Linked DNA regions of Granulosicoccus antarcticus IMCC3135. The protein of the gene in region 1 interacts with the protein of each later gene in a pairwise test. Links are inferred from orthologs where the notes say so. Each region holds a gene or a part of one and is shown on either strand. Other genes may lie near its edges.

Region 1 (15,701 bases):
TGGTGATCGCACACTTACCGTTCAGCATCGCATGCACCGTAATCGACCGCTGTCAGGTGATGCTGATGTTGTACTGAATCACCTTCGAAGACTGTGGGGATTTGATGTGCGGCTTGAGTCTGTCAATCAGGATGGGGAGGTGCTTGCCGAGCAGATGTACGAGGCCTCGTGAAGCGTAGTCGGCATGCACCATCCCATGATTGTGCATGTCGCTCGCGGACCCTGCAGAGGAGGTATCCGCAAGACAGCCCCAAGAGGCTTGTTCGCCCCTGATTGTTTACTGCTATTCGATAATCAGCTTGTTTAACGAGTGTTTGTCAGAGCTCTCTTCGACGACAGGTTCTCGTCCACCACGAAGTACTGAATTTCCTGCATCCAGTCCTCGCTGATCAATGGCAGGCGGATTGAGCCAGCCATCTTCGTGCATTTGTCCGCTTTGCGAATAGGCATCAAGTGCATTCTGATAGCACACCAACCTGACGTGTTCTTCCGGAATGCCTCGTTCGAGCGCCAACTTGGCAGTCTTGGCAACGCCCAGAGGTTCAGAAATTCCCCAGTCACAGGCAGAGTCGACCATGATTCGGTTGGCACCGTATTCGGCCAGAATATCCACCATACGGGCATTGCCCATCTTGGTTGACGGATAGAAAAACTGGTGACGATGCTATGTTATTAGTCAGGGGCTAATTCTTTGGCGACAGATTCCCACGTCAGTCGTGCTTTGGCAACGGCTTCTGAATGAATCGCACGCCATAATGTGAGTCACCTACGGGCAGAGGAGCAAAGTATGCAGCAGTCTGACGCTATAGTTGTTGGAGCCGGATTGGCAGGCCTGGTGGCTGCCGCCGAGCTGGCTGATCGCGGTAGGAGCGTTATCATCGTCGATCAGGAAGGCGAGAACTCGCTGGGAGGTCAAGCCTTCTGGTCGCTCGGTGGTCTGTTCATGATTGATACCCCCGAGCAGCGTCGCTTGAAAATTGTCGACTCACCTGAGCTTGCATTGGCTGACTGGATGGGGTCGGCGCAATTTGATCGGCAAGAAGATTATTGGCCGAGGCGTTGGGCCGAAGCTTATCTGGAGTTTGCTGCCGGGGATATGCGCAGCTGGCTTCACGGCATGGGGATGCGCTGGTTTCCAGTGGTGGGTTGGGCTGAGCGCGGAGGTAGCCTTGCAACGGGCCATGGGAATTCAGTTCCGCGTTTTCATATTACCTGGGGTGTGGGTCCCGGGGTGATCGAGCCTTTCATTGCACGCGTAACTGCGCATGTGCATAGCGGTAGAATTCAACTGAAGTTTCGTCATCGAGTCAGTCAGCTGGATATGACAGATGGGGTTGTCGTCGGTGTGAGTGGTGAGCAACTTGCCGTCGACACGGTGGAACGAGGCCAGCAAAGTAGTCGCGATGTCATTGCGGATTTCAGTTTGCAGGCGAGTAGCGTCATTGTGAGCTCAGGCGGCATTGGCGGGAATCTTGATCTGGTACGTCAGAATTGGCCAGTCGATCGACTTGGCGTTGCACCTGCGTCAATGATTTCGGGCGTGCCTGCCTATGTCGACGGGCGTATGCACGGTATTGCAAAATCGGCAGGTGCCGGCTTGATCAATACGGATCGCATGTGGCATTACACGGAAGGTGTCAAGAACTGGGACCCCATCTGGCCTGCACATGGTATCCGGGTCCTGCCAGGGCCCTCATCGCTGTGGTTTGATGCGTTTGGTAATCGCCTGTCCGCACCGTGCCTGCCTGGGTTTGATACGAACTTCACGCTTAAAAGAATACTTGCTTCGGGTAAGGACTACTCGTGGTTCGTGCTGACTCAAAAGATCATCGAAAAGGAGTTTGCACTTTCTGGTTCTGAACAGAATCCGGATCTACGTTCGAAGAAATGGCTGGAAGTCATCAAGGCTCGTCTGGGGCGGGGGGCAACGGATGCCGTGGAGGCGTTCAAGCGTGAAGGTGAAGATTTCATTGTGACCGATACTCTGGATGAACTGGTAGCGGGAATGAATCGTTGTGCGGGCAACCAACTGCTGAACGTGGAATCCATGCGCCAGCAAATTGAGGCGCGAGACGGACAGGTGGATAATCCCTTCTCCAAGGATGCGCAGGTTATTGCGATCCAGGCGGCTCGCCACTATCTGGGTGACAGACTTGTAAGAGTGGCAAAGCCACACAAGATACTGGACCCAGCCAATGGGCCACTAATTGCCGTGCGATTACATATTCTCACACGCAAGTCACTGGGAGGCATCCATACGAATCTGGATGGTCAGGTGCTTGATGCAGATGGCGAGACGATTGGCGGTTTGTATGCAGCTGGTGAGGTCGCAGGATTTGGTGGCGGTGGCTACCACGGGTATAACGCACTGGAAGGTACGTTTCTGGGTGGTTGCCTGTTTTCGGGGCTACGGGTGGGGCGGGCGGCAGGTTAGTCGGGTTGGGGCCTGTCAAAGTCTGGTGGTTGTGACAATCTCAGATCCAGAAGATCGATGCTGGGCCATAGCCATAAGTAGACACGGAACCGATCTTATCCGTCGTTTTTATCATCGAGCAGGCGACTTATCAGTTCTTTGCACACCTTGGCAGCAACCATGGCCGTCATACCGTAAGGATCACGATGCGGGTTGAGTTCCACGATATCAGCGCCGATCAATTTACCGCTAAAACTTTGAATGAGGGTTAAAACATCGCGTGTAGATAGGCCGCCGGGTTCAAAATGAGATACTCCCGGAGCAAATGCTGGGTCAAGCGCATCCAGATCGAAGCTTAGATAGACTGGGCCATCGAAGGCAATTTCCGAAACGCCGCTCAAATCCCGCATCTCATGAACCTCTACTCCGAACCGCTGGGCCTGATCGCGCTGGTGTGCATTCAGGGTGCGTATACCCACTTGTACTAGCCGTGCGATGTTGCCACTTTCCATCAATCGCGCAAAAGGAGATGCGTGACTGAACGGGTTTTGCAGCATATCGTCATACAGATCAGGATGCGCATCGATATGCAAGATGTTCAGTCCTTTATGCAGGCTGGCGTGGGCGTCGATCGCAGGGTAGGCCACCGAATGATCGCCTCCGAGACTGACAACATTGCCACCCGCATTGATCAACTCCCAAACCTTGCTGCGAATAGCATCAAAGGCTTCTTGCCGCTCCAGCCCTGTCAGAGATACATTGCCTGCATCAGCCCAAAGCGACTTGTCGCTCAAGTCATATCCGGACTCGGTAAACAGGTTCGCGCTATCGCTTTGCAGTGCTTCACGAATGCGATCCGGTGCCAGCGCGGGGCCTGTTAGAAAACTGGAGTTGTTGTCTTGTGGAAGGCCCAGTAACTTTATGGCCATATTTTGATAATTTCAGGGAAGCTCATGAATGTCGTACCTTAGGGATCGTGAAACAATTAACTATCATTTTCAGTCGTCCCTGCATCCTACCCTGCGGCGTTGTTCGGCGGTTGAATAGCAAGCTATTCGCCCTTCTCACGCCTTGCCGGACAGGCGGACTGGGCGTCCCCCAGGAACACCTGAAAATTGATACTTAATTATTTCACGATCCCTTAGCATCTGAGGACTGTCGTCCTGAGCAGGTATGTCTGTAGCTTCCATTGTGGGATTGGATCAGCTTTGTTCGGGGCGCAGGAAGATCACTTCGCGCATGACCTGCCATCGATCACTTTCAAACACCATGTCTATGCTGAGAGTTAAATCCATATTCTGACCATTCAGATCATTTTTACGGGACAGCAATACGTGTGCATTCTTGTCTTCCACGTCAATCTTGTGAAATTTTGCCCACGTTTTCATAGGTGGATCGCCTGCGTCACGCTTGGATCTGAACAGCTCGGTGAACATGGCTTTGTTAGCCGTATTGACGTTGTGCTCGGTGTCTATCATCAGGATCTGGAGGTCATCATGATAGATACGATCAAGTACATCGACGTTGTAGCTGGTTGCTGTTTGAATCAGTTCGTCGATGGCTTGTCGAACTTGTAGTTGCTCTGGAGTTTGAGTGTCGGGCATTGGAAATTTCTCTTGATGGACGTGATTGTTGTTGAATAGCGATTACTGCTAATCGATGTAAGTGCCTCGTATGGGGTAATTGTTTTTCGGATCACGGATGAAGCCCAAACCGGCAAGCAGGGAAGGAAGGTGAGGTCGAATGAATGGCACATTCGAAATGCTCGTTATTTGTACTTGTCCGGATTCGTTGACGATAAAAGCGCCAGGCTCTGCAAATGGTCGATCGGCTTCTTCTGCTGATCGTGGGTGGGAGATGAACAGGCCAAGTGCTTGCATCTGCTCTATCGTGAGCCCGTAGCCAACTTCGAATTGAAGTTGAAGAGGCTCGACTTGCGCTTGTGCCTTGTCTTGAGAGTCAGCTGATACTGCGACGACATCGACTCCCAATTCGTTGAAAGAGGACAATGATTCATTGAGTTCACTCAGAAACCTGCTGCATAAAGGGCAATGTTTACCGCGATAGACAATGACCAGCTGCCAGTCGTGTGGTGCTTTCGCAGATCCTAGAGATAGCGTTCCCCCATTGATATTGGGTACTTGCATTGCAGGAAAGGTATTGCCAGGTAGTAGTTTTTCAATCGTCATGTGTTCAGGTGACTCGCTATTTTGTAGTGATCGTTATATTATATGGGCAAACATGAAAGTCAAGGTGTTTTTTAATGAACGTTACAAAAAAGGCAGGCCGGCCCAAATTATTTGACAAGAATGAAGCCCTGCTAGCCGCAGTCAATGTGTTCTGGGAGCGTGGCTATGAGGGGGCTTCAGTCAAAAACCTGACCGAGGCCATGGGGATCAACAGCCCGAGTCTGTATGCAGAGTTCGGCGACAAGCACAATCTGTATCTGCAAGCGATTGATTGTTATGCCAACAATGACGCCTGCGCACCCTTGGTCGCAATTGAAGGGATTGAGGACATACACGTTGCCGTGCGAGCATTCCTGGATGCTGCTATCAACTACTCAACTGATCACGACAGCGGGGCCAAGGGTTGCTTTTTAGTCTCGTGTGTCTCAACGAGCGCAGGCCATGTAGAAGGCGTGTCCGAGCTGCTGTACGAGGCGATCGCGGCGACAGACGCGCGCATTACTGCCCGGTTTGATCTGGAAAAGAAGAAAGGGGGGTTGTCTCGCCAATTTCCATCCGCTGAGCGTGCTCGTCTATTGTTCGATCTACGTCAGGGTCTGGTGTTTCGAGCGCGCGCCGGTGTCAGCGCAAAAGTGCTGTCAAAGGATCTGGCTAACCTGGTTCAACTGGTGCTGGCTGACTCCGGTAAATAACAGGATCTGTGGAGTGCAGTACCGGCAATGGGCACGGCACTGTATTTTGAGCAGCACTCAGGCGCTGCTAAACGGCCGGAAACATGCCCGATTTCATCGGTTTAAGAGCCGTTTTTCCGTGAAAAACGCCTACAAATACCTAAAAATCAGCTAGTTATGAGGGTCTGACCTTCTTCAGGGGGTGAGGGCGGTGTCGAAGAAGGCTTTTTCCAGGCTGACGGTGCGGTGGAAAATGTCGGTAACGGCCTCTTTTTCCTCAGCATCAAGAGTTGGCCATGCTGCTTCCAGCTGTCCGCGCAGGTAGGCAACGAGCCCTTCGAACTCTGGACCGGCATGCAGGGTTATCCATTCTGCAAGGTAGAAGGGCAGTGTTTCCGGGGCAGGGTGGAACGGTGTTGCCCATTCCAGGTAGCTCCATTCTGCAACGACCAGAACCGCGATCATGCGTGAGTAGGAGCCGGATAGCCTGGCTTCGGTCATGATGGCTTGAAAGCCCTGGGTGGCGGGCCACAGTTCGGGCTCTTTCCAGTCCTGTTCAGTGACGGCCAGCGCCTCGAAGGAGCGATGAAAATAGGTGTTTTCCGGGCCGGTCACGACTGCCAGAAATTGTGCCAGTGGGATTGAATCCTGTAATGTAGGGGCATGTGCTATCGCAGAAGCTGCCAGGCGCACAAAGTTATCCAGAAAGGTGTAGTCCTGAACCAGGTAGGCCGCCATGCGGCTATCTGCAAGTGTTCCATCGGAGAGTTCGCGACAGAATTGATGCTGGGTAACGGCATTCCAGGTGGCCGAGCAGGATGTTTGCAGTTCTTCGGTTAGAGACATATCGGGCTTGAATGTTCCGGTGAGGTGTCAAAGTCCGATGAAGTATATCCGCGTTGCAGCAAGTACCTGTTAAAGAGGCTGCCAAGTACAGCTCTAGTAACGAGGGGAACAAGATCCCCTCGTTAGCATGCCGTTACAACGGCATGAATGACTAGCGTTGTTAAGCTCTGAAGTTACAGAGTTGACGCCCAATCGCTTACCTGGCTTTCAGCTGTGTCGCGATCCAGTCCGTATTTTTCTTGTACCAGAGTGACCAATGCATCGCGGTCGCCGTCAACGCTCAACAGCTCTTCTTCAGACAGGTCTGCCCAACGATCCTTGATGCTGCCGATCGAGTCTTGCCAGTTGCCTTGCAGATCAGTCCAGCCAGCGCTGTCGGCAGCATCTGCGATGGCATCTTTTGAAGAGTCCAGAGCTGCTGCAGCCGAGTCAGAGGCCTGGTTGAGTGCGTCTCCTGCTTCCCCGGCTGCGTTATCAGCGGCCTGTGTTGCTGTATCCGTTGCGTCTCCGACTGCAGTGGTGGTGCTATCAACAGCTTGTGATGCTGTATCAGTTGCTGATTCCTGGATTGTTGAGCTGGTCTCGCTGTCTACTGGCACAGGTTCTACTGTACCGCCACATCCCGTCAGAACGAGAGTCATGGCTGTGGCCAATACGAGGTTTCCGTTGAGTATGGACATTATTGCTGCTCTCCTGTTGCTTCACGAACACTGGACGAGTCGGTATGACACGTCTTCTGCGTGCAGCGTAACGAGTTCGAGCTCGCATTCATCCTTACAGGTCGGAACGGTTATCCCTGACGTGAATGCAAGCCGCATGGGCAGCCACTCCTGAGGATATGACATTTAGGTAATGATTTTTATACGTGACAGATTGCACAGATTTCGAGTTGGAATGTGTGCTTTGGAGGTCGTCTGATGTTACATGTCACGATGATGACTTGCGGGTGAACTTGTCAGTATTCAACTCTTTGCCATGCACGGGAGAGACTTTCATTGCCGTCTGTCGGCTGGCACGGGATAATGCCCGCTCTTTGGAAATACCGACTTGCTACATGACTTCTTTCGCCCTGCCTGTTCTTCTATGAGTACACTTTCAACATCGCCTCAAGCAGCACAGAATGCTGTTGTGAGCAGCGACATTGCTTATGCGGTAGTCGACTTTGAGACGACAGGGTTGAACCCGCAAGATGGTGATCGTGCTATCGAGATAGGTATATCGTTGTTTCGAGGTGGCAAGGAGGTGGATACATTCTCCTCGCTGATCAACCCTCAGATGCGAATTCCCGCGTTCATTACACAGCTGACTGGTATTTCCAATGCCATGGTAGCTGGTGCGCCAGGCCCATGCGAGGTGTTTCAGAATGCCCTGGACTTTGTCGGCGATGCTCAGCTTGTTGCACACAATGCAAGCTTTGATAGAAAATTCTGGCGCCGGGAGCTCTCTCTGGTGCTAGGGCTTGAATGCGATCGTGAGTTTGTCTGTACCTTGATGCTGGCCCGTCGTGTCTTTCAGTCCTTTCCGAGTCATCGTCTGGGGGAGATAGCCCGCGTATTGAACATTGATACGGGGAGAAGTCACAGGGCACTCGACGATGCACGCGTCACCACTATCATACTGGCCACCATGATGGATCGATTGCGACGCGCCCATCCAGAACAGCTGATTGATGCCTCATTTCTTCAGGCCTATCAGAAGAAGGCAAGAACCAAATTACCTGACTTGTCCAGCATCGTTTGAGCGCCGCGTTTCACGAATTTACAAATACGGGCACCGAAATCGAGGGCTAAGGCACGAGCGTGTACAGTCCGTGCATGTTTTTTCATAGCCATTCGCAGGCGACAGATAGTGAGCCGGGTTCAGGTTTTTGGAGGCAGGGTCAAGTCTTACAAATTTGTGATCTTCAAGCACTAGACGACCGGTCTAATCGTCCCTATAGTCTGTGCATGGACAAACGCAACCCGGATACTCAAACACATATACTGTCGACAGGCCGTCGCCTGACGGCGTTGAATGGCTATGCTGGCGTGGGCTTGAGCGAATTGCTCAAGGAAGCTGGAGTGCCCAAGGGCTCGTTCTACCATTACTTCCAATCCAAGGAGGCCTATGGTTGTGCCTTGTTGAAAGATTTTGCGAATGACTACGAAGAAAAACTGAGCAATACACTGAACCACCCAGGCAAAGATGGTCGTTCACGTCTGCTTGCCTATTTTGCCCAGTGGCGTAAACAGCAAACCGGCGACATCCCGGAAGAGCGCTGCCTGGTCGTCAAGCTGTCAGCTGAAGTGGCTGAGCTATCACCGGATATGAGTGAAATTCTGGAGCATAGTGTGAAGTTCATTGTTGATCGTCTGGCAGACACACTGCGCGAAGGTGTTGCTGATGGCTCGATAGGCGCCCATAAGGATTCCGCTGAGCTTGCCGGTACCCTCTATCACCTATGGTTGGGTGCAAGCCTGGTCGCTGGGCTTTCTCGAAAAAACACGGCTCTGACATCAGCCCTGCGGGTCACCAAAGTTCTGATTCCAGTGGTTTGATATTCAATTGCAATTCACTAATTCATGCTTTTGCCTGATGAGTAGACGACCGGTCTAGTTTGGCAATGGCATTCACTCACCTCATTTAACAACTTTTAGCTATACACGGAGAAATTCATGTCTCAATCAAAAACTACCAATCGCCAGATCGTACTGGCAGAACGTCCCAAGGGCGAGCCAACGCAGAATACATTGAAGCTGGAGGAGAATGCAGTTCCGACAGCGGGTGAAAACCAGATGTTGCTACGTACTGAATATCTCTCGCTGGACCCCTATATGCGTGGGCGTATGAGTGATGCACCCTCCTATGCACCACCGGTTGAGATTGGTGGTGTGATGGTTGGAGGTACGGTGGCAGAAGTTGTCGAGTCGAAGCTGGAAGGCTTTTCTGCAGGAGACTACGTACTTAGTTTCAGCGGTTGGCAGGATTACGCAGTATCGGACGGCACCGGCGTAACCAAACTGGGAAAAGAGTTTGAACACAGATCATGGGCGCTTGGCATCCTGGGCATGCCCGGATTCACGGCATGGGCTGGTTTGACCAAAATTGGAGCTCCCAAGGCTGGAGAGACCATTGCTGTTGCGGCAGCCACCGGTCCTGTCGGTGCAACCGTAGGGCAGATTGGCAAGATACTGGGTTGCCGTGTGGTTGGAATTGCCGGTGGTCCTGAGAAGTGTGAATACGCCGTGAAAGAGCTTGGTTTTGATGCTTGTATCGATCACAAGGCCGCAGATTTTGAAGAGCAGCTGGCCAAGGCAAGTCCTGATGGTATTGATGTCTACTTTGAAAACGTGGGCGGCAAGGTTCTGGATGCTGTCATCCCGTTGCTCAACCCCAATGCACGTGTACCGTTATGTGGCCTGGTATCTCAATACAATGCAACTGAGCTACCTGAAGGTCCGGATCGTATGAACTGGCTGATGGGTCAGATTCTGCGCAAGAAGATCAAAGTACAAGGTTTCATCATATTCGATGATTTTGGCCATCTTTATCCGGAATTTGCGAAAGAGATGAGTGCTTGGGTCGAGGAAGGCAAGGTCAAGTACCGCGAAGAGGTCATCGACGGTCTTGAGAATGCATCAGCAGCATTTGTCGGCTTGCTCAAAGGTGAAAACTTCGGCAAGCGCGTAATAAACGTCGGTTCTAACTAAAGGAATTCAGATATGAAAATTTTAATGGTATTAACTTCGCACGATCAACTCGGCGACACAGGCAATAAAACCGGATTCTGGTTGGAAGAATTTGCTGCTCCCTATTACGTCTTCAAGAATGCTGGAGCAGAGATTACTCTGGCGTCTCCTAAAGGCGGACAGCCACCGATCGATCCGAGCAGTGATGATGAAGGGTCTCAGACAGATGACACGCGTCGTTTCAAAGCGGATGAGGCGGCAAACAAGCACCTTGCTGCAACCGAAAAACTGTCGACCGTCGATGCGGCAGGTTTTGATGCCATCTTCTACCCGGGTGGTCATGGACCTTTGTGGGATCTGGCGGAAGACGCAGATAGCAAGCAGTTGATTGAAACGTTTTACACGGCAGGCAAGCCGGTTGGTGCGGTTTGTCATGCACCAGGGGTATTTCGTCATACGCTTCGTGCTGATGGCAAGCCACTGGTGTCAGGTTTGCGTGTTACCGGCTTTACCAATACAGAAGAAGAGGCTGTTGGCCTGACTAATGTTGTGCCTTTTCTGGTTGAAGATATGCTTAAGGAAAATGGCGGCACTTATGAGAAAGGTGCTGACTGGGCAAGTTTTGTGCTGCGTGATGGCAATCTTGTCACCGGTCAGAATCCGGCCTCGTCTGCAGCAGCAGCCAACGAACTTCTGGCATTGCTGAAATAACTGCTTGACGAGCCAAGGGAAGAGAGCCTGCAACGGTATGCGTGCTGCAGGCTCTCTTGTCTGGCGCAGTAAATTTTCCCTACAGGCGTGCCTCAATCAGGAACGGCCCCTGTGTGCTGGCAGCATGCTTGAGAGCCTCTTCAAGTTCTGCCACCGTTGCAACCTTGCGAGCAGCAACGCCCATACTTTCTGACATGGCAACCCAATCAAGGCTGGGGCGTGTCAAGTCCATCATGCTGAGGGCGATTTCACCACTGCTGGCCTGTACATTCTCCAACTCATACTTGAGAATATCGTAGCTTTGATTGGCTAGAATGATGGTGGTTATGTTCAGCGATTCGCGAGCCTGAGTCCACAATGATTGCACCGTGTACATGGCACTACCATCGCCTTCGAAGCAGAATACCGGTCGGTCAGGGGCTGCAATGGCTGCGCCCGTGGCCAGAGGTAAGCCGCCGCCAATAGAACCACCGCAGACCTCCAGCCAGTCATGAGTGTGAGAGCCCTGGGTGGCAGCAAAGATTTCTCTGCCAGCAGTAACGGACTCATCCACAACAATGGCATCTTCGGGAAGCAGTCGTGCGATCACATTGGCTAGAGAGCCGGGTGTCAGTGGTCCATCTTCACAACGTACCGGAAGCTCAAGAGGCTGTAGTTCCGCGATAACGTCGGTGGTGTCCAGTATGGCTTCCAGATCATCCAGTGCCTTAGGGACATTCTGGAACAAGCTGGCTAGCTGATGGGCTTCTGCTTTTTCGGAATAGAGCTCGCTGCGTGTATCAGGATAGGCGAAGAATGCTATGGGTGGTTTGGTGCCAATAGCGACGATATGTTCAAAATCTTCAAGCAAGGTGGTGGCGCTCTGCAGACGATATGGAATGGCATCGACTGGCACACGACCTGCACCACGTTCCATACGTGATTTGAAAGTCTCGCAGAAAAGGCTGGCACCACGGGCTTTTGCTATGCGAGCCACAGACTTCAAGGCATCGCTACGCAATGCGGCACCACCAATCACGATCGCAACGGACTCCCCGCTGTTCAATACTTCGGCGATGCGTTGCAGGTTTGCCGGATCAATTTCCTCAGGCGTTGAACCCTGATCATCTGTAAGCGTCGGAGAAGGATCTGACTGTGCCTTGCCAGTTGACGATTCCCATGCCGTATTGGCCGGTACGATCAGTGTCGCTATTTTTCCCGGTAAGCCACCAGCCGCGGCAACGGCATCAGCGCCATCACTAGCCAGGTTTGCAGCAGACTCACAGGTTCTGAGCCAATGCGAAACCGGAGCTGCCAAACCTGCGATATCCGAGGTTAATGGTGCATCGTGTGCGATATGCCAGCTTGCATGTTCGCCCACCATATTGACAATGGGTACGCCAGCTTTGCGAGCATTATGTAAATTGGCAATGCCGTTGGCCAGACCCGGGCCGGTATGCAGCAAGGTGACAGCCGGTTTTTCCGCCATGCGTGCATAGCCGTCGGCTGCACCTGTTACCACGCCTTCAAACAGGCCAAGCACGCATCGCATGCCACCGACCTTATCCAGGGCGGCGACAAAATGCATTTCAGACGTGCCGGGATTGGCGAAACAGACATCAACATCCGCATCCAGTAGCGAGCGGACAAGGCTTTCGGCACCGTTCAAAATGAATTCTCCAAGAATTTAGTAGTCTGAAATACTGGGTCTTGTATCCAGTCTGGTCACCATTGGTAGTGGACCAGAAGGTGCAGTATATCCGTCTTGCTGGCATCGGGTCGTCACAGCGTCTGGCAACAAAGATGTCGAGTTCGTGTAGCCTTGGCCAGTTCCATAGTCCAACGAACGATTGACTGGTTTCAACATGGCGGACGACCTTCCAAGCATTCATCAGATTCGAGTCTTGGCCTCTGAATATGGATTGGTTCTAAGAGGTGGATTCAGGACGAACGACAGTGACATCATTCCGGTGCACGAGTCGGGTCGCATACATTCTGGGGTTCTGCTGTTCGGTCAAACCGGATCGACACTATGGGATTACTTTGCCCGATCAGAAGAATACCTGGATGGCAAGGCTGATCCGATGGATCGCTGGAGTGCTCGGGTAGGGCGCAGGCTGGCAGAAAAGTCGGGTGGTACTGCCTTGTTACCATTCGATGGACCCCCCTGGTATCCCTTCCTTCGATGGGCGCAACGAGCAGAGAACATACGTTCTTCACCGTTGGGAATTCTGATGCATCCGCAACATGGCCTGTGGCATGCGTACCGGTTTGCCATTGCCTTGCCAGTGCTTGTCGAGGGCTTTGAAGAGTTGGAACATTCTTCTGCGAGGCACGTTGCCAGGCAGCACGCTACCGAGCGGCACGCCTGCGATTCGTGTGTTGCACGAGACTGCTTGAAGGCTTGTCCGGTTAACGCTTTTACGGAAGGCAAATACGATGTGGTTTCGTGTGCGAGCTATTTGCGCCAGAACGAACAATCAGACTGTCACCGGTCAGGGTGTCTGGCGCGCGCTGCGTGTCCGGAAGGGCAGGACTCCGTCTATGAGCTCGCTCATCGTCAGTTCCATATGCTGCAGTTCTATGCCTCACTCAAAAAGCCGATTGAGCTTTCATGAGAGAGGCAGACTTGCATTAAAATAATTTATAGCTTGACTTGCATACATCGATATCGCCAGCTGTCAGGACCCGATACCCGACATCACGCGCTAGTCGACAGAGCATCCTCACTCTGGTCACTGGCAAGTGAGCGCAAGACATAGTGAAGAATGCCGCCGTGACGATAGTAATCCCACTCAACCGGGGTGTCGATACGTATGTCGACGGTAAATTCCACGACCTTGCCATTGTCATTCTCGGCTCGTACATCCAGCGTGGCAGGGTGCTGATCGGCCGAGCTGATGGTGAAGCGTTCCTCGCCACTCAAACCGAGTGATTCGGCATCGTCGCCTTCCTGGTATTGCAGGGGCAATACGCCGAAGCCTATGAGATTGGATCGGTGTATACGCTCATAGCTTTGTGCGATAACAGCGCTGACTCCGAGCAGACGTGTGCCTTTTGCGGCCCAGTCACGACTGGAACCTGTGCCGTACTCGCGCCCGGCAAGCACGACCAGTGGCGTTTTTTCGCGTTGGTACTGCATGCCTGCAGCGTAGATACTCATCGATTCGCCATCAGGTAAATGACGCGTCACACTGCCTTCCGAGCCTGGAGCCAGTTGATTGCGCAGGCGCACATTGGCGAATGTGCCTCGCATCATGACTTCATGGTTGCCACGGCGTGAACCCAGACTGTTGAAATCACCCAGAGAAACACCCTGGGACAGAAGGTATTCACCTGCCGGGCTATCGGGAAGAATTGCACCCGCTGGCGAGATATGATCCGTCGTGACGCTGTCGCCGAGCATCACCAGACAACGCGCATCCTTGATAATGGGTGAGTCGACGATATTCGCGCTGATACCTTCGAAGAAGGGTGGTTTTTTCACATAGGTGGATTCGGGCCACTGATAGGTATTGCCTCCTGGCACATCCAGACGCTTCCATTCCTCGGCGCCTTCAAATACATCGGCGTAGCTCTTGCCAAACAGGCTTGAAGATACATGCGTCTCGACGGCCTCTGCCACCTCGGCGGCGCTTGGCCAGATATCGGTCAAAAAGACAGGCTTGCCGTCAGCATCTTCTCCCAACGGTTCTGTGGTCAGATCTATGCGCATGCTACCTGCCAGTGCATAAGCGACTACCAATGGGGGGGAGGCGAGGTAGTTGGTCTGTACTTCCTGATGAATCCGACCTTCGAAGTTACGGTTGCCGCTCAGCACAGAGGCTGCCACCAGCTTGCCTTTGCGAATAGCCTGGCTGACCTCCTCGGGTAGCGGGCCAGAGTTGCCGATACAGGTTGTGCAGCCAAAACCGACCACATGGAACCCAAGTTCGCGCAACGGCTGCATGAGCTCCGCAGATTCCAGATATTGCGGTACTACCTGCGAGCCTGGTGCAAGCGATGTCTTGACCCAGGGCTTTACCGTCAGGCCACGCTCACGTGCACGTTTGGCCAGCAGCCCTGCCGCCATCATGACTGCAGGGTTTGAGGTATTGGTGCATGATGTAATGGCTGCAATCACCACATCGCCATCGTGCAGGCGCATTGGCGCACCTTCCAGATCGAAGTCAATGTGCTTGACGGGAGGCGTGAGGTCACTGCCGATGGCGGTGTGTCCACCTTCACTATCGAACCTTGATTCCTGCTGGTTCTTAGCTGGCTTGATGTCAAGCGGCATCTCATCGAGTCGGCCCTCGTCAACAAGGTAACGATGAAAGCGATCACTGGCCTCGGACAGATCAATGCGATCCTGCGGTCGCTTTGGTCCGGCGATGCTGGGACGCACCTCAGAGAGGTCCAGCGTCACGGAGTCACTGTAGTTGGCTGCCTTGTCACCATCTTCGCGCCATAGTCCTTGTGCACGTGCGTAAGCTTCAACAAGATTGATACGGCTTTGATCACGGCCAGTCAGTCGCAGGTAGCGCAAGGTCTCGGCATCGATCGGGAAGATGCCGCAAGTAGCACCGTACTCAGGGGCCATATTACTGATAGTGGCGCGATCAGCCAGTGGCAAACTTGAAAGCCCGTCACCATGGAATTCGACAAACTTGCCAACAACTCCTTTGCTGCGCAACTTCTCGGTGACCATGAGAACCAGATCGGTTGCCGTGGTGCCGGCTGGCATTTTGCCTGTTATTTCAAACCCGACGACTTCGGGTATGAGTAGTGTGATGGCTTGTCCGAGCATGGCCGCTTCCGCCTCGATACCACCGACACCCCAACCCAGAACACCCAGGCCATTGATCATCGTGGTGTGAGAGTCGGTACCTACCAGAGTGTCTGGAAAGGCCATCAGTTTGTCACCTTCACGGCGCTCGGTGACAACATCGGCCAGATACTCCAGGTTCACTTGATGCACGATGCCGGTGCCCGGTGGAACGACACGGAAATTGTCAAATGCTTCCTGTCCCCAGCGCAGAAACTGGTAGCGCTCCTTGTTACGCTGGAATTCCAGTTTGCGGTTAAGATCCAGAGCATCCATGGAGGCAAATCGATCCACCATGACCGAATGATCGATGACGAGATCGACCGGAATCTGCGGATTGATCAAGGCAGGATCGGAGCCTAACTCCGCCATTGCATCGCGCATGGCCGCCAGATCCACGATGGCAGGAACCCCTGT
Region 2 (15,620 bases), 4.8 Mb from region 1 along the record:
CTGCCAGTCGCAGCGGCAGGTCACGGTAACTCTTGAGCCCCTGATTGAATACCTGGACATGACAAGGGCAATTCATAGGCTTGACAGCATACCGGCGATCGTCGGTTTCTACCGTAAACATGTCATCACCGAACTTGTCCGCATGCCCACTCTTTTCCCATAGGGAAAAATCAACCACTTGAGGTGTGCGTATTTCCTGGTAGCCATGTGCAATCTGTTGCGCACGCATATAGTTTTCAACCGCCAGGTAGACCGCCCAACCCTTGGGGTGCCAAAAAACCATTCCTGGGGCTTCATCCTGCAGATGAAACAGATCTTGCTGTTTGCCAATCCGGCGATGATCCCGCTTCTCAGCTTCTGCCACGTTGTGCAAATGCGTCTTCAGCTCTTTCGGGTTCGCGAAAGCGGTACCGTAGATTCGTTGCAACATGGTGTTGTTGGAATCACCACGCCAGTAGGCCCCCGCAAGCTTCGTCAGCTTGAATGCCTTGAGATGAGAGGTGTTGGGTACATGCGGACCACGGCAAAGATCAGTGAAATCTCCTTGTGCATATAAAGAGAGGGTTTCACCAGCTGGAATGCTTTCGATGATTTCAGCCTTGTAGTCCTCACCAAGACCTTTGAAATAAGTAATGGCTGCATCACGATCGATCGTTGAGCGTTCAACCGGAAATGCCTTCTCTGCAAGTTCCTTCATGCGCTCTTCGATCGTCACCAGATCTTCTGGCGTAAAGGATCGTTCGTAATCGAAATCGTAATAGAAGCCATCTTCAATGACCGGCCCGATCGACACTTGTGCCGATGGAAACAACTGTTTTACCGCCTGCGCCAGCAGATGAGCGGTGCTATGTCGCAAGAGTGGTAAGGCTTCTTCGCTTTTATTGGTAACAACTGACAAGGTTGCATCACTTGTCATTTGATGACTGGCATCAACCAGCTCACCATTGACGATACCGGCGAGCGTGGCTTTTGCCAGGCCAGGGCCAATATCGGCAGCGACATCCATAACGGATACCGCTTCAGGGTACTGACGAGTACTGCCGTCAGGCAATGTAATAACGGGCATTTGGATCTCCAGTGGTGACCGATACGAGAGGTCACTTAAGTTATCAGTGGTGACCCCTACGCAAGGCCACGTGTGATCGTGAACGGCGATGTTACTGCAATTCGCCAGCCTGGTGGCTGCTTGCCTGTCTGACAGAATGAACAGAAAACTGCGAAATCAGTGAACGTGATGAAAATAAGCAAAATAATATTGCACCAGGTGTTGACCGGAGCGATTCGCTTCCTTACACTACGGCCCAACGGCAGGCGCGTAGCTCAGTTGGTTAGAGCATCACCTTGACATGGTGGGGGTCGTTGGTTCGAATCCAATCGCGCCTACCAATTTTTTTCTTATTATGTTGTGTCTTTTACGTTGTGATTGGCCAACGTATATCACCAAGTTGCAAACTTCGTGTCTCTGAACGAACTTACGGCCGTATCCCCAATCGACGGCCGCTATGCGTCCCGAACCGCCCCTCTCCGAGAATGCTTCAGCGAATTTGCGCTGATTCGAGAACGGGTCCGAGTCGAAGTACGCTGGCTCCAGGCATTGGCCGACAGCCCCGATATTCCCGAACTCCCCCCTATTTCAGAAGAGTCGCGTCAAGCCTTGCTGGCGATTGGCGAGATCAACCTTGAAGATGGCGCTGCGATCAAGACCATTGAGCGCACCACAAATCATGATGTAAAGGCCGTCGAGTATTTCATCAAGCAACAGCTTGAAGCCTTGCCTGAACTGGCCGCCAAAAGCGAATTTGTACATTTTGCCTGCACATCCGAAGACATAAACAACCTCTCTTACGGTTGCATGTTGTCACGCTATCGACAGGACAACCTGCTACCCGCCTGTGATTCGGTAATCACTCTCTTGACGCAATTTGCGCATGAGCACGCTGATATACCGTTGCTGAGCCGAACCCACGGCCAGACTGCCAGCCCCACGACTCTGGGCAAGGAATTTGCCAATGTAGTCGCTCGCCTGCAACGACAGCGCAAGACGATTGCTTCGGTAGAATTACTCGGCAAGATCAACGGTGCCGTCGGCAATTACAATGCTCACATCAGTGCCTATCCTGATCTGGACTGGGCAGCTTTTGCCGAACAGTTCGTCACCAGCCTGGGCCTGGAATTCAATCCTTACACCACTCAGATCGAACCGCACGACTGCGTGGCAGAACTGTTTGATGCTGTATCGCGATTCAATGTCACATTGATAGATCTGTGCCGCGACTGCTGGGGCTATATCTCTCTGGGGTATCTGTCGCAGAAACCAGTTGCTGGCGAAATCGGTTCTTCCACCATGCCACACAAGGTCAACCCGATCGACTTTGAAAATGCCGAAGGCAACTTAGGTCTGGCCAACGCCATGTTTGACCACCTGAGTCGAAAACTGCCTATCTCCAGATGGCAACGGGACCTTACTGACTCGACCGTCTTGCGCAATCTTGGGGTCGGTGCTGGATATACGCAGATTGCCATTGACTCACTACTCAAGGGCATGAGCAAACTTGGCGTAAACCAACAGTCCATTGCAGCCGATCTGGACGCTGCCTGGGAAGTACTGGCCGAGCCGGTTCAGACCGTCATGCGACGTCATGATGTGCCCAACGCCTACGAAGCGCTGAAGGAACTGACCCGTGGTAACGCCATGAATGAGGCCTCCATGCGCCAGTTCATTGAAGGCCTGCAGATACCCGATGCCGATAAACAGCGCCTGCTGTCTCTGACGCCAGCGACTTATACCGGCCTTGCCGCTGAATTAGCTCGCAAAATCTGAGATTGCTTCTGCAGAGCCAGCAATGCTGGCTCTGCTATCTGCTATGCCCGCACAACTGCTCGGATGTGTTCGTCTTCTTCAGGCCAGGCCTGATTGACATCAGCTGGATACCTCGCTCATGCCCTACTCCCACATTCAATGGCCTGAAGGGCTGGATGAAGCACGTTTTCTTGCTGAGTACTGGCAACAAAAACCGCTGTTGATCAGACAAGCCTTACCGGACTTCGAAACACCTCTTCCCGCTGATGAACTGGCTGGCTTGTCGCTTGAACCGGAAACCACACCTCGCCTGATAACACAGGATGGCACGGGTGCCTACCATCTGGAGCACGGCCCGTTTGAGGCAGATCGTTTCGAAACATTAACCGGCAACGACTGGTCATTACTGGTTACCGATGTTGAAAAACATCTGCCAGACATTCTCCATTACTTGCAGCCATTCGGCTTCCTTCCTGGCTGGCGCATAGATGATCTGATGATCAGTTACGCACCGTTGGGAGCTTCGGTGGGCGCACACATCGATGAATACGATGTTTTTCTCTTGCAGGCAAGCGGCGCTCGACGCTGGTCCATAGAAGCACCGGCTGCAGCAAGCTACGAATTGGTGCCGGACTCGGAGCTCAAATTACTCTCATCATTCAAAGCCACTGATACCTGGGAGCTTGAGGCTGGCGATCTTTTGTACCTGCCACCCGGCGTCCCGCATCATGGTGTGGCAAGTGCCGAACCTTGCACAACCTGGTCGATAGGGTTTCGCGCGCCAACAACGGCAGATTTCGTCATGCGCATGGCAGAGATGATCTGCGAAAAACTGCCCAAACAGCGCTACACCGATGCGCCACTGACACCCGCAACACCCGGTGAAATAGACGGTAACGCATTGGCACGCTTTGCTGATATCTGGAACCAGGCAATCGGCTCGAACAAGGAAACTCTGGCCATGATGACCGGACAGTTTCTGACAGAGTCTGCCAACGTAAGTAATACGTCGCGTGTCGATGATGACGAATCACTGGATTCTTTCGCTGATGATTACTGGCAGGCAGCACCGTTCAGTCGTTTTGCCTGGCGATCACTTTCAGATGACAATAGTGACAATGCGACTGTGCAACTATTTGTCGATGGTGAAGCGCATCAATGCAGCCGCCGATTCGCGATCGAGCTGTGTCGTGCTGGCAATAGCATAAACAGTACCGATCATCAGCTATCGACAGACGATGCCACTCTACTGAGACAGCTGGCTTTCGAAGGATCTCTGATGAGGCAAGAAGACGAAGAGTAGAGGCCTGAAGCAAACTCTCAATGTGCCGGTATACTTCACGAACCTCTAAAGGCTCTCAGGCTTTAGCTGCTCGCCATGGTTTGACACTTTCTGGATATAGTCGATCAACTCAATGGATTTGAACGGCTTTTCGAAAAGCTCCAGGGCTCCTGCGGCAATCGCGCTTTCACGAAGGCCTGGTTGCTTGCTGGCAGTCATGATGATTTTCTTGATTGATGCGGTCCGAACATCTTCGGAAAAATGTCCCATCACTTCAAAACCGGTACCGTCTGGCAGGTTGTAGTCAATCAGCGCTAAATCCGGCGGGTTCTCACGGGCGACACGGCATGCCTCTCCCCTGTCATGCGCAACATTGACCTCATAACCTTCAGCTTTCAAGCGTATCTTCAGCGCCAGGGCAATGTACATGTCATCCTCGACAAGAAGGATTCGATTAAGCATTCACTTTTTGCTCGTTTAGCTATGGACTGCGGACAAGCCTGTGCAGCAATTCGGTCAATTTTTCGGACGACAATTGCAGCATGGGGAGACATTGATCAAGGTCTTCTTCGAAAATCTCCTGAACCTTTAATCGAACAGAAGTCTCGTACTTCATGCCATTGATCTCTGCTTGATTACAGTCCATCGGCGTAATGGATTTCAACAGCTCAGTAAGCTCTAGCAGAGACACATGCACCTCATGCTGCAAGCCGCCATGGTTCACCATAGCGGCTCGTACATCATGCAGAAGAATTGCTTTTTGTTCAGCGGTATCCATCAGCCAGACCGATCAGTGAGCCAAACTGTCAATGGCTTCAACCAACTGAGCGGCCTGAAAGGGTTTTTCCAGGTAACGACTATCGTGATAGGTAGACGCCCGTTCACGCATGGCAGGGTCTTTGCTAGCAGTTATGAAGATGATCGGAGTTGAACTCAGAGAAGCAGATGCACGCAAGCGATCGGCAACGACAAAGCCACTACCACCAGGAAGATTGATATCCAGCAGAATGACTTCCGGTTGACACCGTACCGCCGCCTTCATTGCATACACTGCGTCGGCAGCAGAATCGACAAGATAGCCCATGGATTTCAGGCGTAACGATAGAGCCATCGAAATTTTCTTGTCGTCCTCAACCAATAAGATTGTGTTTGTCATATTGTTCTTATTCTTAGCCCAACACAGGTGCGTGATTAGCGCTTGAAAGGGCTAACGGCACACAGACACCTGTCCTGAGCGCAGAATCTGACTGCGTCACGCATTTAGCTCATTGCATGACTACATTCTGGGAGCTGGCTCTCTGAACACGATGAAACCAATCGTCTTCAGTGCATTTCGAATTGTGATGCAAGTAACGGCTCCAGCACAGCGACATCATCAGGGTGATCAATTCCTCGCGCACTACTCGCCTCTACTTCCCCCACATGAATTCGCCCCCCATGATAGAGAACTCGCAGCTGCTCCAGCTGCTCTTCAAGCTCCAGTGTGCAGGCTTTCAACTCATGATAATCCAGCAAATAGCCGCACCGATAAGCATAGAGACCAATATGCAAAAAGGCCGCGGGGAAGCTGTCCGCTGCTCCATCGTCGGTTACTGACAAGTCGCGACGCACTGGAATCGATGCCCTGCTGAAGTACAAAGCCATGTCACGTTTGTCTCGAACGACTTTGACACGATTGGCATCTCGATAATCTTGTACATTCTGAATCGGCATGCACAAAGTCGCCATATCGGCCTCGGCAACCCGCTCCAGATTGCCAGCCAGAAGGTCGAGATGATGGGCAGGCGTTGCCGGCTCATCTCCTTGCAAGCCCACAATCACGCGGCCCTGATCCCAATTTCTGACTCGTGCCACTTCGGCAATGCGATCGGTGCCACTCGGATGATCCGGATCTGTCATCTGGACATCCACTCCGGCCTCGACACAGACGGCCCGTATGCGCTCATCATCAGTTGCAACAATCACCGATTCGGCAGCGGACTCCTGCGCTCTGGCAATGGTATGCAGAATCATCGGTTTACCATTAAGCAGGTGCAACGGTTTGCCCGGAAACCGACTCGAAGCATAGCGTGCAGGTATGACGATCGTATAACTCTGGCCACTCATTGCTCAGAATTCCTCACACAAATGACATCACTCACGCAATGATTGCTCCAGGTTGTCGATTGCCGCGGCAAGTTCAACACTAAGGTTGACTCGTGTTCGCACCTCATGGACAGAATGCGGTAAGTCTGTCAGGCCAGTCAACTTCACAGCGTCCTTGGCAGTCACGAGCACCGGCATATCATCAGAGAAACTCACATCTGCCAGAGTAAACTCATGATGATCAGGCAAGGGATGTGGCTCAACCAGCAACCCCGCGGCCTCCAGACTATTGAAAAACCGCTGGGGATTACCAATGCCTGCAACGGCGTGAACTCTCTGACCACGCAGAGAATCCAGAGTCAGAGAATGACCGGAAACCAGATTAAGCAGCTCTGCTGGCACCAATTGGAAACACTGCTGCGACGAGGCTTGCAAGACGTTTCCCACATCACCCTGTCTCAACGATTGATGCAGATTGCCAACAACCTCATTACCATTTCCAGTAAACGGCAACTGAATGGCGACCAGATCAGCGCTTGCAATTTGTTGCGCTGATTCACGCAAGGGACCCGCTGGTAATAACCAGCCATTACCCAATCCACGTATGCCATCAAAGACCATGATGTCAGCGGTGCGAGCCATCGCCAGATGTTGCAGCCCATCATCGGAAAATATCAGATTGGCGTCTGTATGCTCTGCCAGGTATTCAACGGCCGCAGCCCGGTTCACGCACACGCACACAGGAACACCGGTTTGCCGATACAGCATGACTGGCTCATCACCAGCAGTGGCAGCAGTATCTTCGGCATTGAGCAAATAGGCCTGTTCGTGCCTTGTTCCGCCGTAACCTCGACTGACGATGGCAGGTCTCCAACCGGCGCGCTGAAATCTTTCGACCAGAGTGGCACATAACGGCGTCTTGCCAGTACCCCCTACGGACAGGTTGCCCACCACGATCACCGGCAGCCGCGAATCATGACGCTTGATCAGCCCCCGCTCGTAAGCCAGGCGGCGTAACCGCAGAAGCAAACCATAGACAAGCGATATCGGCCAGAGCAGCCGGGCAAACCAGTCGCGTGTCTGCCAGCTTTGTTCAATTCGACTCACAGGCAAACAGCAGTCCGGGTCCGGGTCCGGGTAGTCGAGAATTTTCTGTTACTCAGGTGAGCAGTCCTCTGCATCACCGAAACTGCAACTGGTGCAACTTGAAGTAGTGCGACTTTCTGGCCAGCAGCTCCTCATGGGTACCCACTTCCACGATCTCACCACGATCCATCACAACAATACGCGTCGCCTGTTCGATCGTGGACAGCCGATGTGCGATGACAAGTGTGGTCCGCCCTTCCATCAGCGCGTCCAGGCCTTGTTGCACCTTTCTCTCCGACTCTGTATCCAGTGCTGAAGTTGCTTCATCAAGAATCAGGATAGGCGCATTCTTCAGTAGTGCTCGCGCTATCGCCACACGCTGCTTCTGACCACCGGACAGCATGACACCGTTCTCACCCACCATGGTGTCGTAGCCTTCGGGCAATCTTGAAATAAAATCATGTGCATGCGCCGCCCTGCAGGCCGCATGCAGAGTTTTTTCGTCAATGGTGTCTCTGCTGCCATAAGCAATATTGCTCGCGATCGTATCGTTGAACAGCATGACATCCTGACTGACTGTCGCAATACGACTGCGCAAAGAGGCCAAGGTATAGTCCTCCACCGAAGCTCCGTTCACCAACACCGCACCACTTTCCAGCTCATACAATCTGGGCAACAGGTTGACCAGTGAGGTCTTGCCACTGCCGGACTCCCCGACAAAGGCCACAGTCTCACCGCTGGCTATGGTCAGATCAATCTTGCTCAGTACTGCCGGCTTGTCTTTCTGATAACGCAGATGAACATTGCGATATTCGATACTAGCAATGTTCTCTTCAAGCTTCTGTGTTCCATGATCATGCTCAGACTCCAGATCCAGTATGGCAAACAGGCTCTCGCCAGCAGCGATGCCTTTCTGAATCTGGCTATTGAGTGAAGTCATGCGCTTGAGTGGAGCGAACAGCAGCAGCATGGCCGTAATGAACGACATGAAACTACCGACCGAAATTCGATCGTCTGCATCGCCACTGGAGGCAATATAGACAATGACAGCCAAAGCCAACGCCACCAGCAGCTGAACAATGGGCTCATTCATGGCCTTGACCATGGTCTCCTTCATGTTGAAGGCGCGATTGCTTTCATTGGCCAGCTCGAACGATTGCATCTCTTCTTGCTGACCACCAAAGATCTTGATGACCCGAGCCCCTTCCACCGCTTCCTGGATGACGTGACTGACATCGCCCATGGAGCCCTGAATACTACGACTGATGGATCGGAACTGCCGACTGACACGAGCGACGATAACGCCGATGATCGGGCCAATGATCAGAAATGCCAGAGATAACTGCCAACTTTGATAGAACATCAGGCCGAACAGACCGATGGCTGTCAGAGTATCGCGAACCATGACCGTCAACGAACTGCTGGCCGCATTGGCAACCATCTGGCTATTGAAGGTAATGCGTGAAATGAGCTCACCTGATGAAGCTCTATCGTAAAAAGAGGTAGGCAAAGTCAGGTACTTTTCGAATATTTCACTGCGAAGCTGCTTGATCACTCGCCAGCCTATCCATGCAATGTAATAGGTAGAGGCGAAGCCTGCGATGCCGCGCACCAGAAATATGCCAATGATCAACAGCGGCACCATCAGAATCGAGCGCTTGTCCTGCTCGACAAAACTGCCATCCAGCATGGGCTTCATGAGCGCCGCAAAGGCAGTATCGGTTACCGCATAGCCAACCATGCCGATAACGGCAATGATGAATTCGCGCCGATAAGGCCGGACGTACGCCAACAGCCGCTTGTAAGTCATGCTGCCTGCTACAGATTCAATTTCCACGACTTATACCGCCAAGGTCAGACCGTGACGTACAAACGTTCCGGTGATTAATATCGTAAGCAAGCGTGGGAAATCTCTGGGCATGACGTTATTTGATTGGCGGGCACTATTGAGTGCCCACTATGCCAGTAAATTAACCTAGTCGGTACTTCGTGATGTCGCAATGGACATCTTGAGCATACCAAGCTGGCCTGCAGCATCCATCGCCGTAACGACAGATTGATGAGGAGCCTGAGCATCAGCACGTATCGTCAATGGAATGTCACGCTTGCCACCTGAGATCTTGTACAGGGCATTTTGCACCGTCGCCACATCCGAGTTGACCAGTTCCTGGTCATTGATGAAATAGTGCCCCGCTGCATTAATCACTATTTCGATTCGATCCTGAGATGATTCGGTTTCAGTATCACTTGCGCGCGGAAGCTGCAGGGATATCTCCGACTCCTTCTGGAAGGTGGTGGATACCATGAAAAATATCAGCAGCAGGAACACCACATCGATCAACGGTGTCAGGTTGAGTTCCAGCTCCTCGCGTGGTTCTCGTTTGAACTTCATCCCTGCGCTACTCTCGCCTGCGACTGTCGCTTCTGCAGAACATCAACCAGTTTCAGCGATTCCTTTTCCATATCCACTACAAGGCCATCGACCTTACGGCGAAAATAACGATGAAACATCAATGCCGGTATGGCCACCATCAGGCCACCAGCCGTGGTAATCAAGGCTTGTGAAATACCGCCAGCCAGCTGCGCCGGATTGCCAACACCCACAGTTGTAATGTTGGTAAACACGCTGATCATGCCGATGACAGTACCCAGCAAACCGAGCAGTGGCGTGACCGCGGCAATGGTACCCAGAGCATTCAGATAACGCTCCAGCTCGTGAGCAACATGCCCGCCTACTTCTTCTATGGATGCCTTCATGACCTCACGATCGTGGCTGCGATTATGCAGTCCAGCCGCCAGCACTCTCCCCAGAGGAGATGCTTGCTGTATCTCGCGAATCTTGTCTTCTGTCAACTGACGAGTACTTGCCATGCGCCAGACATCGGCGACCAGATTGACAGGCAATACTTTGTCATTTCGAAGTGAAAAAAAACGCTCTCCGATAATGGCCAGTGCAATTACCGAACTCGCAACAATCGGCACCATCAACCAACCGCCAGCAGTAACTATTTCCCACACAGTGTCTGTCCCTTATGCGCAAGTGAAAACAAGCGCAACGCTTGAGACTGTTCCGAAAACCTCTCAGAACAGGCTGTATTTACGATTCCGTGCCAGAAGCTACGGTGTGAACGCCACCAGGTTGATGGCGGGTGGTCGACGCCCGACCGGTCAAACGAAAAAGATACTGCACCCTCCGTACCAGTAATGTAGGGCATTGCACCAACTAATTCATAACGTGATTGTACATCGGCATGAGGAAAACCATAACGATTGCCTTGCCCTGATGGAAAAACAATATGTAATGGCCTCAGAGTTTCAAGCAGGTTACTTGTTGAAGACGTATTACTACCATGGTGTGGAGCGACCATGAGATCTATGTTCAATGGCGAAAACGCCGAGCCCGACTGGCCTTGCAACACACTACGCAAGCGTCTGGCCAACTGCGCCTCCCCCGCCGCCTCGATGTCACCAGTGAGCAAGACTCGACTGGCTCCATGATGTACCAGTAACACACAGGAAAGATCGTTATCCGAACCTTTATCCGATGCTGCCGGATGCATCAGGCTGAAAATCGTAGCACCATCCTGCCACTGCATGCCAACCCGACAAGCTTCGCCCTTCAAGTCCGCACGTATGTGACGAATATCTGACGGATCAATCATCGTCGCTAACGGCACGCTGCTGATCAGACGAACATCAGGATAACGATTCAGAACATCGCTGACTCCGAAAGCATGATCTTCATCGCCATGAGAGACAACCAGCGTATCGATACGCCGCCTGCCACGAGAATGCAGGAATGGCACTACGACGGCTTCGAACATACTCAGATCACTTGAGACCTTGCCACCCGTATCAAACAGCAACGTCTGCTGCTCACTGAAAACCAGCACTGCCAGACCTTGCCCGACGTCCAGCACATGAGCCTCGAAGCCGTCCATCGGCGGACGATATACATTGAACAGCAAGGCAGGCATCAGCATGGGTACCGCCAGCCATCGCCACCCTAACCCTCGCGGGGCCAACAATAGCAACAGCCCTGAAAGACACAGCAAGGCAACACTCAGAGATGGCATCACCAAGGTCACTGAGCCTGCCACAAACTCCATTATCCATCGCAGCAACACCAGTAATCCTTCGATGGACCATTGGGCCAGCATCAGCACACTGTTACCCAGCTCCGGAGACAGCAAGCTCCCAAGCAGCGCAAGAAAGCACAAGGGAACTACAATGATGCCGACCCACGGAACAGCCACCAGGTTGGCCAATGGCGCGATCAACGAACCTGTTTGAAAGAACCATGCGGTCACTGGCAACAGCAACAAACCCAACAGGATGTGCATATGCAACGCATGTGGAAGCTGCATCAAGATGCGTTTTCCAAATGTGGTTTCTGTCTCCTGATCCATACTCGGCGCTGCTCTCTGGCGGCCGTGGTGCAAGTAGAACAATGCTGCCACAGTACCGAAAGATAACCAGAAACCGACGGATAGTACTCCCAGTGGATTGTGCAAAAGCACCGCCAGCAGCGCCAGACAAAGACCTGTGGTGGTTCCAAGCACTCTGAACCGCAAGCCTGCAAATACCCATACCGCCAACATGATCACGGCACGCTGTGTCGGTAACCCGAAGCCTGCCAGCAACGCATAGACGATAGCGATACCCAGACTGAACAGCAGGCCAATATCACGTGGGTCCAGGTTCGGAAAACGGAATCGGATAGCAGTAAGGTGGCGCAACATTCGACCACTGATCCATCTTGTCGCCACAAAAACCCAGCCTGCCAGCAAGCTGATGTGCAAGCCGGAAATAGCCAACAGGTGGGCTGTGCCCGTCTGCCTCAGTAAATCCCAGACCTCATCAGTTACTGCGTGCCTCACGCCAAGCGTGAGAGCCTGCACCAGAGCAAGCTGGTCGTTGCCCGCCGGCAATTCGCTCAAGTTATAAGCCAGTTTTTCACGCAAGGCTGCCACACTGCCTGAACTCGCTTCGTGCAGGCGCAACGCCTGTGGAGAATTCCTGACATAGCCTCTCGCATGAATACCTGAAGCCAGAGCCCATTGAACGCGATCAAAGCCACCAGGATTGCGCAAGCCCGTCATGGGCCGAAGTCTGGTCGTGAGCTCCCACGTTTCGCCAGCGTGTAATTCAGACGGAGACCCATACCAACTCAATTGCAGGCGGCGTGGCCCGAGAGGCAAGGTACAGGATCGGCACTGCGTCACAATTGCTTCAAAGCGCAGACGCCGAGCGTCTCGCTGCGGTACGCTAGAGACTTGAACGACCAGACGAACATCCACCCCAAGCTCTTCAAGGCGTAGTTGCCGGACCGAGAGCTCCAGGAAGGTAGCACTGAGCATGAGTATTGCGAACAGACAGCCGAGTATTGCCGCTCTGAAACGTGTGCAATAGAGGAACGTCAGAAACATTGCCAGCGACATCAACACAATCGACATTGGCGTCGGTATCGATCTGAGCCGCAAAATGACAACCACGCCAATCAGACAGGCAACCGCGAACAGGCGCATCAGCGAGTTCCCTCGTTTGCCACAGCCGGCCAAAAATAGCTTAATAATTGCCGAGTTTGGTCGTTACCGTAAGCAATCCTGCCTGATTTCCCACAGGTTCTCCGACGATGACCAGTAACTGGTTGAGAGATCACCTGCCCGATGCCACCTCGGTGCGCCGCAAGCTGCACATGCAGCTGGGCGGCTCCGACACTCATCCAGATGCATGCCGAGCCTGGATAAGGAATACTTTTGCCCAACCGACCGTCTGGCACCTCAATCGTCGTTCGGTAGCCGGGGGCGTTGCGGTGGGTCTGTTTATCAGCTGGATTCCCATCCCGCTGCAAATGCTGCTGGCAGCAGTCATTGCCGCCGTGTTGCGCGTCCATGTGCCTGTCTCCGTGGTCATGGTGTGGTTCACCAATCCTTTGACCTTTGCCCCCCTACTTTATGCAGCCTGGCGCAGCGGGTCAATGATTCTTGGCAAACCGGTTCTTGCTGAACCACTGAGCTTCTCTACCCACAGCCTGCTGATCAGTGCCGGTCAGGCCTGGCCTACCTTGCTGACGGGCATGCTGTTTTGTGCCTGCGTATCCGCGGTACTGGGTTTCACCATAACCATGCTTGTCTGGCGTATCCACGCCCTGCGCCGCTGGCGCCAGAGACCCCATCGTTGGGACAAATCAGGCTCAGACTGACAGTTCTGCCCCAGGACGTGATCCAGAGCAGTGGACCAGAACATCGCTCCGAGACTGGATTTCCTGCTGGACGTAAAACGAGGTTAGTCCAGCGAATGCTCTTGCAAGGTGCCATGGGTCAGCTTCAGAACCCGGTCCATCCGGCCTGCCAATCGACTATCGTGAGTCACCACCAGAAAGCTGGTGCCCAGCTCATGATTGAGCTCTAACATCAATTCATAGACGCGCCCGGCTGTGTCTTCATCCAGGTTGCCGGTCGGCTCATCCGCCAACACAACGTCAGGGCTAGTTACCAAAGCTCGTGCAATGGCGGCCCGTTGACGCTCGCCACCTGACAACTCGGCAGGCTTGTGACGCAAACGCTCTCCCAGACCCACTCTTTCAAGTAGCTGCGCGGCCTGCGCCGAGGCGGCCTTTTTGGTTTCACCACGGATCAATAACGGCATGCTGACATTCTCCAGAGCACTGAATTCCGGCAGCAAATGGTGAAATTGATACACAAAACCCACAGAGCGGTTACGTAATCGTCCCCGCGCCGCCTGCTTGAGCTCTGCGATATTCTGACCTGCCAGGTGAATCGTGCCGGAGGTGGGCGTATCCAGACCGCCAAGCAGATGCAGCAACGTGCTCTTGCCGCTGCCCGAGCTACCGATGATCGCCACCCGTTCAGCACGCCTGATGCTCAGCGATACAGACCGCAAAACATCTACCGAGAGGTCTCCCTGCCGGTAACTATGACTCAGCTCGCAAGCTTCCAGTACGATGTCCGTTTTCTCACTCATAAGCCAGTGCTCGCGCCGGGTCGGTACGTGATGCACGCCACGCCGGGTAGATAGTTGCCAGCAACGACAGACCAAAGGACATGAGCCCCACTTTGATGACATCGGCGCTGCGTAAATCGGATGGCATCTTGTCGATGTAATACACCTCAGGATTAAGCACCGGGCCGGTGAAACGCTCGATAAATGGCACCACTACATCGATATTGCTGGCCAGTGCCACGCCCCCAAGCAGCCCTGCTACCGTACCCAGAACACCAATCAAGGTGCCTTGCACGACAAAAATTGACAAGATACTGGCCGGTGATGCCCCTTGTGTTCTCAGTATGGCGATATCCGCCTGCTTGTCTTGCACCAGCATGACCAGAGTAGAGATGATGTTGAACGCCGCCACTGCGACAATCATTGACAGAATGATGAACATCATGGTTTTTTCCATCTTTACGGCCATGAAATAGTTGGCATTCTGCTGTGTCCAGTCGCTCACGAAATTGTCATAACCAAGCTCACTCTGCAGATCGCGGGAAACCTGAGGGGCAAGACTGGTATCAGACAGCTTCAGACGTACGCCCGAGTACTGATCATTCATCTTGAACAGCTTGGCACTATCCACCGCGTGCATCACCGCCAGATTTCTGTCGAACTGGAACATTCCGAACCGGAAAATACCGGTAACAGTAAAACGTTTGACACGCGGCACGAACCCCATGGGGGTCACGTTGGCTTCAGGCGTGATAACCATGATCTTGTCGCCGACGATAGCTCCCAGATAAGAGGCCAGATCAGCCCCCAGTAGAAGCCCGTACTCACCAGGCTGCAAGGCCACATCCAGAGATTCGACGTACTCCAGCCGATCACCCAGCTCAGATACCTTGCCTTCTTCCTCGGGTAACACGCCGCGAACCAATGCTCCGGTGGAGCGTCCGGCATGCACCAGCATCACCTGACCTTCGACATAAGGGGCTGCACCGATGACTTCCGAGTGCGCGGAGGCGATATCCGCAATTTCCTGCCAGTTTTCCAGAGAGTCACCCAGCCCCGTTACCGTGGCATGGGACGAGGCCCCGACAATTCGTTCACGCATCTCCTTCTCGAAGCCATTCATGACCGAAGTCACAGTAATGAGCGCAGTCACGCCTAGCATGATTCCAAGAATCGATACCAGAGAGATGAATGAAATAAAATGATTTCGCCGTTTGGCTCGCGTATAACGCAGACCGACGAACAGTTCGTATGGTTGAAACATGACCTGTTGGAGCCGCTACCGTAGACAAGGTTCGCGGATAGTGTAGTGAATTGACAGGCAGGCAGGCGTTCCGATTGAGTAAATGACGCCTGCAAGTCCCGAACGGGGTAAATATGGGACAATCAGCCCTGCAACGT

What was found.
Region 2: the proteins of IMCC3135_RS03685 (region 1) and kdsB interact in binary tests that used the Escherichia coli proteins (3 or more experiments, as listed by UniProt). The link is inferred for Granulosicoccus antarcticus IMCC3135 from one-to-one orthologs.

The regions. Positions count from the first base shown.
Region 1 is NZ_CP018632.1:842,859-858,559, forward strand. Bases 6,988-9,860 are described here. They hold IMCC3135_RS03685 (TetR/AcrR family transcriptional regulator), read left to right. Parts: upstream 6,988-8,065; coding sequence 8,066-8,656; downstream 8,657-9,860. Other genes in these bases: IMCC3135_RS03680 (3'-5' exonuclease), read left to right, coding at 7,248-7,859; IMCC3135_RS03690 (NADP-dependent oxidoreductase), read left to right, coding at 8,774-9,808; IMCC3135_RS03695 (type 1 glutamine amidotransferase domain-containing protein), read left to right, coding at 9,821-9,860. Also shown: IMCC3135_RS03635 (SpoVR family protein), read left to right, coding at 1-172; IMCC3135_RS03640 (hypothetical protein), read right to left, coding at 284-631; IMCC3135_RS03645 (FAD-binding dehydrogenase), read left to right, coding at 788-2,434; speB (agmatinase), read right to left, coding at 2,530-3,342; IMCC3135_RS03655 (DUF4440 domain-containing protein), read right to left, coding at 3,616-4,017; IMCC3135_RS03660 (peroxiredoxin-like family protein), read right to left, coding at 4,066-4,602; IMCC3135_RS03665 (TetR/AcrR family transcriptional regulator), read left to right, coding at 4,677-5,294; IMCC3135_RS03670 (TenA family protein), read right to left, coding at 5,469-6,119; IMCC3135_RS03675 (CsbD family protein), read right to left, coding at 6,293-6,799; more of IMCC3135_RS03695, read left to right, coding at 9,861-10,498; IMCC3135_RS03700 (acetolactate synthase large subunit), read right to left, coding at 10,578-12,146; IMCC3135_RS03705 (4Fe-4S dicluster domain-containing protein), read left to right, coding at 12,343-13,095; aconitate hydratase AcnA, read right to left, coding at 13,179-15,701. UniProt on the Escherichia coli protein: Involved in response to both electrophiles and reactive chlorine species (RCS). Represses the transcription of the nemRA-gloA operon by binding to the NemR box.
Region 2 is NZ_CP018632.1:5,618,651-5,634,270, forward strand. What follows is about bases 4,298-7,089. They hold kdsB (3-deoxy-manno-octulosonate cytidylyltransferase), read right to left. Parts: upstream 6,189-7,089; coding sequence 5,406-6,188; downstream 4,298-5,405. Other genes in these bases: IMCC3135_RS24405 (response regulator), read right to left, coding at 4,298-4,544; IMCC3135_RS24410 (hypothetical protein), read right to left, coding at 4,564-4,860; IMCC3135_RS24415 (response regulator), read right to left, coding at 4,873-5,238; lpxK (tetraacyldisaccharide 4'-kinase), read right to left, coding at 6,216-7,089. Outside these bases: thrS (threonine--tRNA ligase), read right to left, coding at 1-1,066; purB (adenylosuccinate lyase), read left to right, coding at 1,457-2,821; IMCC3135_RS24400 (cupin domain-containing protein), read left to right, coding at 2,940-4,103; more of IMCC3135_RS24405, read right to left, coding at 4,149-4,297; more of lpxK, read right to left, coding at 7,090-7,274; lipid A export permease/ATP-binding protein MsbA, read right to left, coding at 7,348-9,090; IMCC3135_RS24435 (ExbD/TolR family protein), read right to left, coding at 9,229-9,645; IMCC3135_RS24440 (MotA/TolQ/ExbB proton channel family protein), read right to left, coding at 9,642-10,271; IMCC3135_RS24445 (DNA internalization-related competence protein ComEC/Rec2), read right to left, coding at 10,259-12,781; IMCC3135_RS24450 (DUF2062 domain-containing protein), read left to right, coding at 12,889-13,458; lipoprotein-releasing ABC transporter ATP-binding protein LolD, read right to left, coding at 13,542-14,240; IMCC3135_RS24460 (lipoprotein-releasing ABC transporter permease subunit), read right to left, coding at 14,233-15,483. UniProt on the Escherichia coli protein: Activates KDO (a required 8-carbon sugar) for incorporation into bacterial lipopolysaccharide in Gram-negative bacteria.